One region of the Enterobacter huaxiensis genome, then DNA from elsewhere that is predicted to be linked to it. Evidence: predicted binding sites of a transcription regulator. Region 1 holds the regulator's gene; the other holds the start of a gene.
The links. Region 1 encodes PurR, which represses purine synthesis genes. Its sites were predicted from a motif close to CANGCAAACGTTTGCNTG; they were not measured.
Positions count from the first base shown of each region.

Region 2: a site for PurR is predicted at 1,990-2,007, ahead of D5067_RS17780 (nucleoside-specific channel-forming protein Tsx). Genes of this name have one in related genera too.

Region 1 covers NZ_CP043342.1:2,749,891-2,754,803, reverse strand. The annotation lists gene punC (purine nucleoside transporter PunC) at 1-610, opposite strand, end outside; gene punR (DNA-binding transcriptional activator PunR) at 725-1,648, shown strand; gene purR (HTH-type transcriptional repressor PurR) at 1,654-2,679, opposite strand; gene cydH (cytochrome bd-I oxidase subunit CydH) at 2,977-3,066, shown strand; gene D5067_RS13130 (MFS transporter) at 3,230-4,396, shown strand; gene sodB (superoxide dismutase [Fe]) at 4,434-4,913, opposite strand, start outside.
Region 2 covers NZ_CP043342.1:3,711,743-3,716,655, reverse strand. The annotation lists gene D5067_RS17790 (VOC family protein) at 1-184, shown strand, start outside; gene D5067_RS17785 (helix-turn-helix transcriptional regulator) at 198-878, shown strand; gene D5067_RS17780 (nucleoside-specific channel-forming protein Tsx) at 967-1,851, opposite strand; gene D5067_RS17775 (SadB/YajI family lipoprotein) at 2,119-2,658, opposite strand; gene nrdR (transcriptional regulator NrdR) at 2,811-3,260, shown strand; gene ribD (bifunctional diaminohydroxyphosphoribosylaminopyrimidine deaminase/5-amino-6-(5-phosphoribosylamino)uracil reductase RibD) at 3,265-4,368, shown strand; gene ribH (6,7-dimethyl-8-ribityllumazine synthase) at 4,456-4,913, shown strand, end outside.

The DNA.
Region 1 (4,913 bases):
TGGCCTGCAGTAAGGACGTAAAGGTGATCGGCTTCGCGTCAGGATGCGCCGCTTTTTTATGCGCAGGCTTAAGAAAGAACGCAGGCAGCATCAGCACAAGGGTGATAGCGAACAGCGTCGCGAAGATCGCCTGCCAGTCGAAATGCGCGAGGATCCAGCTGCCCAGCAGCGGAGCAAGGGCGGGTGAAAGGCCGACCAGCGGCATAATGGTGGCGAAAATACGGTTTGTGCGGGAGGCCGGATAGTAATCGGTCACCAGCGCCTGCCAGGTCACGGCGGCGGCACAGACGCCGACAGCCTGAATGAAGCGCAACACCAGCAGCCAGGTGGCATCCCGAACCCACAGCATGCCCAGACAGCCGACGGCAAAAATAGCCAGACCGAGGAGGAGCACCGGTTTACGACCAAAGCGGTCAGAGAGCGGTCCCCAGAGCAGCTGCGCGATGGCGAAGCCCGCGAGGAACAGGCTCAGGCTGGCGCTGATGGCGGCGGCAGGGGTTTGCAAATCTTCCTGCATTGCGGCGAACGCGGGCAGATACATATCGGTCGCTAAAAAGCCCAGCACGCTTAGGCCGCCGAGCCAGACTAAAAATCCTTTCCTGGGTTGCATTATTTTATTCTCCTGAGGAGGCAGGTGTACGTTGGCCGAGAGTGTAGGGAGTGCAAAGCGGCTTGTGAAACGCTAATATTTGGTAAGTGCATTCAAATTTTTTGCAGGCAGAAAATGTGGTCAGATTATTCTCTTGAAGTTGTGGACGCCGTTGCGCGTAACGGCAGTTTTACCGGCGCCGCGCAGGAGCTGCACCGCGTCCCGTCGGCCATCAGCTACACCGTGCGTCAGCTGGAGGAGTGGCTGGCGGTTCCGCTCTTTGAACGGCGTCATCGCGACGTCGAGTTAACGCCTGCCGGGGCCTGGTTTTTGAAAGAAGGGCGGTCTGTTATCAAAAAAATGCAGATCACCCGCGAGCAGTGTCAGCAGATCGCTAACGGCTGGCGAGGGCATCTCTCCATCGCTGTAGATAACATTGTTAAGCCTGAGCGCACCCGGCAAATGATTGTTGATTTCTATCGCCATTTCTCAGACGTTGAGCTGCGCGTCTCCCAGGAGGTGTTCAACGGCGTCTGGGACGCGCTGGCAGACGGCAGGGCGGAGATGGCCATCGGCGCGACGCAGGCGATCCCCGTGGGCGGACGTTACGCGTTTCGCGATATGGGCATGCTGAGCTGGAAATGCGTTGTCGCAAGCGATCACCCGCTGGCGGCCATGGAAGGGCCGCTCAGCGACGACACGTTGCGCAACTGGCCGTCGCTGGTGCTGGAAGATACGTCGCGTTCGCTGCCCAAGCGCATTACCTGGCTGCTGGACAACCAGCGCCGCGTCGTGGCGCCTGACTGGGAATCCTCGGCTACGTGCCTTTCTGCGGGGCTATGCGTCGCGATGGTGCCGGTTCACTTTGCGCGACCGCGCATTGACGCCGGAGAGTGGGTTGCCCTGACGCTGGAAAATCCGTTCCCGGATGCGGCCTGCTGTCTGACCTGGCAGCAAAATGACGTTTCGCCGGCCATGGCCTGGCTTCTGGACTACCTGGGTGACAGTGAAACGTTGAACAGGGAGTGGTTACGGGAGCCAGATAAACTGGCCCCGTAAAGCCATTAACGACGGTAGTCGCGGAAAGGACCGTCCGCGACGGAACGGCGCTCGATGAGGCGCGGGTGGACTTCAATGGACTGAGACTCTTCGCGCTTGCTGACGATCCTGTCCATCAGCATATTAAACGCCGTTTCACCCAGGGAGTCCTTCGGCTGGTGAATGGTGGTCAGCGCCGGGGTGAAGTAGCGCGCGTTGCGCACGTTGTCATACCCGATAACGGAGATGTCCTGCGGCACGCGCAGACCCAGTTCGTCCGCCGCACAGAGTGCGCCCATCGCCATGATGTCGCCGCCGCAGAATACCGCGGTAGGGCGGTGCTGTTGGGAGACGATCTGCTGCATAGCGCGGTAGCCGGATTCCGGTTCAAAGTCACCCTGAACAATCCAGTTTTCCGGCACGTTGATCAGCGCTTCTTCCATCGCCTTCATAAAGCCGGCCAGACGGCCAGCGCCGGTGTTGCGCTCCAGCGGGCCGGGAATGACGCCTATCTCGCGGTGACCGCGCTCTATCAGATACCGGCCCGCCATATAGCCGCCTTCAAAGGCGTTATCAATGACGGAATCGGTAAAGTCGGCCCGCGCTTCGCCCCAGTCCATCACCACCATCGGGATGTGACGGTACTCTTCCAGCATAGAGAGAACCGACTCCGGGTATTCAGAGCACATGACCAGCAGGCCGTCGACGCGCTTTTGCGCCATCATCGACAGGTAGGCGCGCTGCTTTTCCTGGCTGTTCCAGGCGTTGCCCAGAATCAGGGTGTAACCCTTCTGGAAGCAGTTTTTCTCGACGGCTTCGATGATCTCGGCAAAATAGGCCGCTTCGCTGCTGGTGGCCAGCAGGCCAATCGACTTGGTGTGATTAACTTTCAGGCTTCGCGCAACCGCACTCGGTGAGTAGTGCAGCTCTTTGATCGCGGCCCAGACCGCATTGCGCGTCTCTTCTGCAACAAAGCGGGTTTTGTTAATAACGTGTGATACGGTTGTAGTGGAAACGTTTGCGCGTTTTGCTACGTCTTTTATTGTTGCCATGAAATGTCACTCCAGACCATATCCTAAACTCCTGAAAAACTTGAAGGTAAACGTTTGCCTTCTCTCACCCTTATCACGCAATCTTGAGTTGCGACACGCCGGGAAAACGACACAGGACGTCAGGAGGGGGTCAATGGCCGGTACGCTAATAAATTTAGCGTGGAATTTTGTCCTATCTTGATGAAAAGGGGAAGAGCAAAAGTGGATATCAGTTTAAATCCAGGAAGATTTTTGACGTAAACTGTGTAAAAATGAGCAAGCTCACTTTTCGTAGGGTGATTAAAAGGAGAATAATTGATGAATACCGATCTTAAGTTTTCGCTGACCACCACCATCATCGTGCTGGCTCTGATTGTTGCCGCGGGTCTGACGGCTGTTCTGCACTGATTCAAACGGGGGGAGAGTATTTTCCCTCCGATTTTCCCCGATTGTTACTCCTCCGGCAAAAATCTTTTGCCAAAATGTTAACTTCTCATTTTTTGTGATTGATGTCATGCTTTTGGCTTCTTTGTTCTGTGTCGAGAAATGACACGGCATCCGGAGTTAACCCATGAAAATCAATTTTCCTCTGCTGGCCCTGGCGATTGGCGCTTTTGGGATTGGCACTACTGAATTCTCCCCAATGGGGCTTTTACCCGTCATCGCCAAAGGCGTGGACGTCTCTATTCCGGCTGCCGGTATGCTGATTAGCGCCTACGCGGTTGGCGTGATGGTTGGCGCGCCGTTGATGACGCTGCTGCTCTCGCACCGCGCGCGCCGCAACGCCCTGATTTTCCTGATGGCTATTTTTACGCTAGGCAACGTGCTTTCAGCCCTCGCTCCGGATTACACCACGCTGATGCTCTCCCGTATTCTGACCAGCCTTAACCACGGCGCTTTCTTCGGTCTGGGCTCGGTGGTTGCGGCAAGCGTGGTGCCGAAGCACAAGCAGGCCAGCGCGGTTGCCACCATGTTTATGGGGCTGACCATCGCCAACATTGGCGGTGTGCCTGCTGCAACCTGGCTGGGTGAAGCGATCGGCTGGCGTATGTCCTTCCTCGCGACCGCGGCGCTGGGCATTGTCGCGATGGTGGCACTGTTCTTCTCCCTGCCAAAAGGCAGCGCAGGCGAACGCCCTGACGTGCGTAAAGAGCTGTCGGTGCTGGTGCGCCCGCAGGTGCTCTCCGCACTGCTGACCACCGTTCTCGGCGCAGGGGCGATGTTTACGCTCTACACCTATATTTCCCCGGTGCTGCACGATATTACTCACGCGACGCCGATCTTTATTACCGCGATGCTGGTGCTCATTGGCGTGGGCTTCTCCATCGGCAACTATCTGGGCGGCAAGCTGGCCGACCGTTCGGTGAGCGGAACGCTGAAAGGCTTTTTAACCCTGCTGATCGTCATCATGATTGCCATTCCGTGGCTGGCGCGTAACGAATTCGGTGCGGCCATCGCGATGGTTGTTTGGGGGGCGGCTACCTTTGCCGTCGTACCACCGCTGCAGATGCGTGTGATGCGCGTGGCCCACGAGGCGCCAGGGCTTTCGTCTTCCGTAAACATCGGAGCATTCAACCTTGGCAATGCGCTGGGCGCAGCAGCGGGCGGAGCGGTAATTTCGGCTGGTCTGGGATACAGCTTTGTGCCGGTGATGGGGGCAATCATTGCCGCGCTCGGTTTGCTGCTGGTGCTGATGTCAGGTCGTAAGCAGCCAGAAACGGTATGCACAGCGGAATAAATAAAAACGCAGAAGGGCGAACCCTTCTGCGTGTCTCTTATGCGGCGAAGTTCTTCGCCACAAACTCCCAGTTAGCCAGCGCCCAGAAGTGCTCCAGATAGTTAGGTCGCGCGTTGCGGTAGTCGATGTAGTAGGCGTGTTCCCACACGTCCACGGTCATCAGCGGCGTTGCGCGAGTGGTCAGCGGCGTACCCGCGTTAGACGTTGATACGATAGCCAGTTTGCCATCTTCCTCTTTGACCAGCCATGTCCAGCCGGAACCGAAGTTTTTGATTGCTGCGTCAGTAAATCTCGCTTTGAAATCAGCGAAGCTGCCAAACGCCGCGTTGATGGCGGCAGCTAGCTCACCGATCGGTTCTCCGCCTGCATTCGGTGCCAGGCAGTGCCAGTAGAAGGTGTGGTTCCAGACCTGAGCGGCGTTATTGAAGATGCCACCGTCTGAGCTGCGCACGATCTCTTCCAGCGTTTTGCCTTCAAAATCGGTGCCTTTGATCAAATTATTCAGGTTGGTGACGTA
Region 2 (4,913 bases), 960 kb from region 1:
GCCGTCACAGCAGGGCGCTATTATTTACCTGCATACTGACAATCTGGCGGCAACGCTCGACCGTATCGTTACCGCAGGCGGTGAGTGCGTATTCGGGCCGTTGGAACTGCCAAACGGTATTGGCACTATAGCGTTGTTTACCGACAGCGAAGGTAATCGCGTTGGCCTCCATCAACCTGTCTGAGAGCTGAAAAAACATGACCCGACGCGCTGACCGTTTGTTTCAGATTGTGCAGGTCCTGCGCGGCAGGCGTCTGACCACGGCAGCGCTTCTGGCGGAGAGGCTCGGCGTATCTGAACGCACGGTTTACCGGGATATCCGCGACCTGTCGCTCTCCGGCGTGCCGGTGGAGGGCGAAGCGGGGAGCGGATATCGGCTGATGTCGGGTTTTGACCTGCCGCCGCTGATGCTGACCAACAGAGAGTCCGAGGCGCTGATGGTGGCGATTCGCCTGCTGAAAACCTGGGGCGGAGAGTCGCTATCCCGCGAGCTGGAGTCGGCTCAGGAGAAGGTGCTGGCTATTCTGCCAGAGGAGAGCAGACGCAAGGCGGAGCAGACGCGGATTTATGCGCCGGATATCGCGCTTCAGCCTCATTCCCGCAGCGGATTTGATGTGATCCATCAGGCGATATCGGCTCAGCGCGTGCTGGCGCTGCATTATCGCGATGAAGCCGGGCAGCTCTCCTGGCGTGAGGTGCAGCCGCTGGGGCTGTTCTTCTGGGGCGAGCACTGGCTGCTGGCGGCGTGGTGCGAGCGGCGCGATGACTATCGCTGTTTCCGGCTCGACAGGTGTTTGAATATTGCACTGACGGAAAGACGCTTTAGCGAGAGTGCGGACAGGTCTCTGGCGGATTTTTTGCGGAAAGTTAAGCAGTAAAAAGCCGGGTGGCGGCGATGCCTTACCCGGCCTACATTCGGATCGTAGGCCCGGTAAGCGTAGCGCCACCGGGCGAAATCCGCACTGATTAGAAGTTGTAACCCACTACCAGGTAACCACCCCAGCCGGTAGAACGGACGCTGAAGTCGCCGTTGCCGAAGTTCAGGCTAGCGTCGTCGTTCCACTGACCACCGTTGTGCCAGTAACGCGCAACAACGGAGTAGTGCCAGTGATCGTAGTTCAGCGCCAGGATATGGCTGGACGCGATGGAGTCGTTGGTGCGTGCTTTCTTGCCGTTCAGATCGCGGAAGTCGTTGTCGCCCAGGTCTGAACCCCAGTCAAAGTTGGTGAAGCCGATGTAGCTCAGGTTGCCGCCCCACAGCTGGGTGATTGGCACAAAGTATTTCACTTTGAAACGGTAGCCGTCCCACTCGTTTTCGTTCGCTGCACCGTAGTTTTGCCACTGGTATTTCGCGTACACGTTCATGGACAGGCTCATCGGCAGGCCGGTGTCAATGTCGGTACCCAGACCCATATACCAGGTGCTCTGACGGCCGGACTTGTTACGGCCCATGTCGTAGATATAGTTGTTCGCGATGTACCACTCTTTGAACGGACCGAAGCTCAGATCAGAACCGGTCAGCTTGTCGATGGAGAAGCGCGGTTCGATCTCCATAAACAGTGGGGAACCGTGGTTCCAGATACCCTTCGCGTCGGTGTTACCGCCGAAGAAGACCGGTGCATCCATGTAGCCGTAGAAATCAAACCAGTCTTTCTTGGCGAACGCTTCGTATTCCAGGTAGGTGTCGTTGCGGATCTGTGGTCCGAAACGGGTGTGGTAGCTGCCGACCACGTTAACGCTCTGGTGCCACCAGTCGGAAACATATTCTGGTTTATTGTTTTCCGCTGCGTTAGCAGTGAAAGAGGAGGACAGTGCCAGTACTGCACCGGCTGCGAGTAATGTTTTTTTCATAATCATGCCACTGATTGAAATTCCCTTCCGGGAGTGAAAAATGCGCGAATTGCGTTTCTAAATATTTCGTGTTTCTGCGGAGCCTATTATAGGAATCCCTGCTCACAAAAATATGTGTTGTTTCACATATCTCTCACACGCGTAATCGATTGCGTTCACGTTTGCGTACTTTAAACGGCCGGGATTGTAACGGCAAACATTTATGTTGCCAATCCATACGAAATGTAAATGTTAGCGGAGTGACACTGCACTCCGCAAAAAGGGGGGTTATTGCGCGGCGGGTTGTATGTCGTGGATACGGATAAAGCCCAGCTGTTCAGGAGTGAGTCCGCTCAGCTGCAGCGGGATATCAACGTCGCTCGGCGCCAGCGTGCTGGCGGGAGCCGTAAAGAGCTGGTTCTTGACGTTCACCTCCTGATAGCTCTCTGTAGTGCCCTGGATCTGCCCCCACTCTACGGTGCCGGTAAACGCGGGAAGCGGATCGTTAGACTCGCCCTGTATACGTAATGTTGCGCGAGTACCATCTGCATTCGCCGCAACATTCACCAGAGACATCTTTAAGGTACCGATCTGGCTTTTCAGGCGGGCAGGCGTGTTGGCGCCTGGCAGAAGATACACGCCGCTGGCGGATTTGGCGTTGAGGGCGTTTTGCTGGGTGATTTTAACGGTTTCTTTGTTCAGCTTGTCCAGCGCCGTATTTAGCGTATTCACGCTTTGTTTCATCTGGCGGACTTCAGTTTGCTGTGCACATGCGCTAAGGGTGAAGAGGCTCCCCACCAGCAGAATTTTCAGGTAACGTCTTGTCATTGCGTTTATTTCCTTGAAATAACGGATCCTGATAATGGTAGACATCTTAAGGGCGTCAGGCATAGATCCTTTGTCTCAAAAAGCTCTTCCTTTGTTGTCAGGCCAGTTCAGGGTAAAATAGAAATCAGTTAACCAGATAACAGGGACACCGTATGCATTGCCCATTTTGCTCCGCTGTGGATACCAAAGTCATTGACTCTCGCCTCGTGGGCGAAGGGTCCTCCGTTCGCCGTCGTCGGCAGTGTCTGGTGTGCAACGAGCGTTTCACGACCTTTGAGGTTGCTGAACTGGTGATGCCGCGCGTCGTGAAAAGTAATGATGTGCGTGAGCCCTTCAACGAAGAGAAGCTGCGCAGCGGAATGCTGAAGGCGCTGGAAAAACGTCCGGTCAGCGCGGACGACGTGGAAATGGCCTTAAACCATATCAAATCTTATCTTCGTGGCTTAGGCGAGCGCGAGGTGCCGAGCAAGATGATCGGCAACCTGGTGATGGAGCAGCTGAAAAAGCTCGATAAAGTCGCCTATATCCGCTTCGCTTCCGTTTACCGCAGCTTCGAAGACATCAAAGAATTTGGCGAAGAGATCGCCCGCTTACAGGATTAGGCCCATGCAGGACGAAATTTACATGGCGCGAGCCATGAAGCTGGCGCAGCGCGGTCGTTTTACTACTCATCCCAACCCGAACGTTGGGTGCGTCATTGTTAAAGACGGCGAGGTTGTGGGCGAAGGCTATCACCACCGCGCCGGCGAGCCGCATGCCGAAGTGCATGCCCTGCGCATGGCGGGTGAGAAGGCGCGCGGCGCGACGGCCTACGTCACGCTGGAACCCTGCAGCCATCACGGGCGCACGCCGCCGTGCTGCGACGCGCTGATTGCGGCAGGCGTCGCGCGCGTGGTTGCTTCGATGCAGGATCCGAATCCACAGGTGGCCGGGCGCGGCCTGTACCGCCTCCAGCAGGAAGGGATCGACGTCAGCCATGGCCTGATGATGCAGGATGCAGAGGCCCTGAATAAAGGCTTCCTGAAGCGCATGCGCACCGGTTTCCCGTATATCCAGCTTAAGCTGGGCGCCTCGCTGGATGGCCGCACGGCAATGGCAAGCGGCGAGAGCCAGTGGGTAACCTCGCCACAGGCAAGGCGCGATGTGCAACGTCTGCGCGCGCAAAGCCATGCTATTCTCACCAGCAGCGAAACCGTTCTGGCTGACGATCCGGCCATGACCGTGCGCTGGAACGAGCTGAATGCCGATACCCAGGCGCTCTATCCGCAGGAAACCCTGCGCCAGCCGCTGCGGATTATCATTGATAGCCAGAACCGCGTGACGCCGGAACATCTCATTGTGCAGCAGCCGGGCGAAACCTGGATTGCCCGCACGAAGGAAGATACGCGTGAATGGCCGGAAGGCCTACGCAGCATTATGGTGCCAGAGCACAATGGGCATCTCGATCTGGTGGTGCTGATGATGCTGCTGGGCAAGCAGCAGGTGAACAGCATCTGGGTGGAAGCGGGCCCAACGCTCGCCGGCGCGCTGCTCCAGGCGGGGCTGGTGGACGAGCTTCTCGTCTACGTTGCGCCTAAACTGTTAGGCAACGACGCGCGTGGCCTGTTTGTGCTGCCCGGCCTTGAAAAACTGGCTGATGCACCGCAACTCAAATTTAGCGAGATTCGTCCGGTAGGTCCGGATGTCTGCCTCCACTTAACGACAGCGTAATTGCTCCTGAAATAGGGAAGCAGTGCGCAAAGTATTATGATAAAATCCGCCCCCCTGCGGGGCCAAATGAACCCGTAAAGGAAGAGTATGAACATTATTGAAGCTGCTGTAGCTACCCCGGACGCTCGCGTCGCCATCACCATTGCGCGTTTCAACAACTTCATCAACGACAGCCTGCTTGAAGGTGCGATTGACGCCCTGAAACGTATCGGCCAGGTTAAAGATGACAACATTACCGTTGTTTGGGTTCCAGGTGCTTATGAACTGCCTCTGGCAGCCGGCGCGCTGGCGAAAACCGGTAAATACGACGCGGTGATTGCGCTGGGTACTGTTATTCGTGGCGGCACTGCGCACTTCGAATACGTTGCGGGCGGTGCAAGCAACGGTCTGGCACACGTTGCACAGGATGCTGAAATCCCTGTCGCGTTCGGCGTGCTGACCACCGAAAGTATTGAACAAGCCATCGAACGTGCTGGCACCAAAGCCGGTAACAAAGGTGCAGAAGCTGCACTGACCGCGCTTGAAATGATCAATGTATTGAAAGC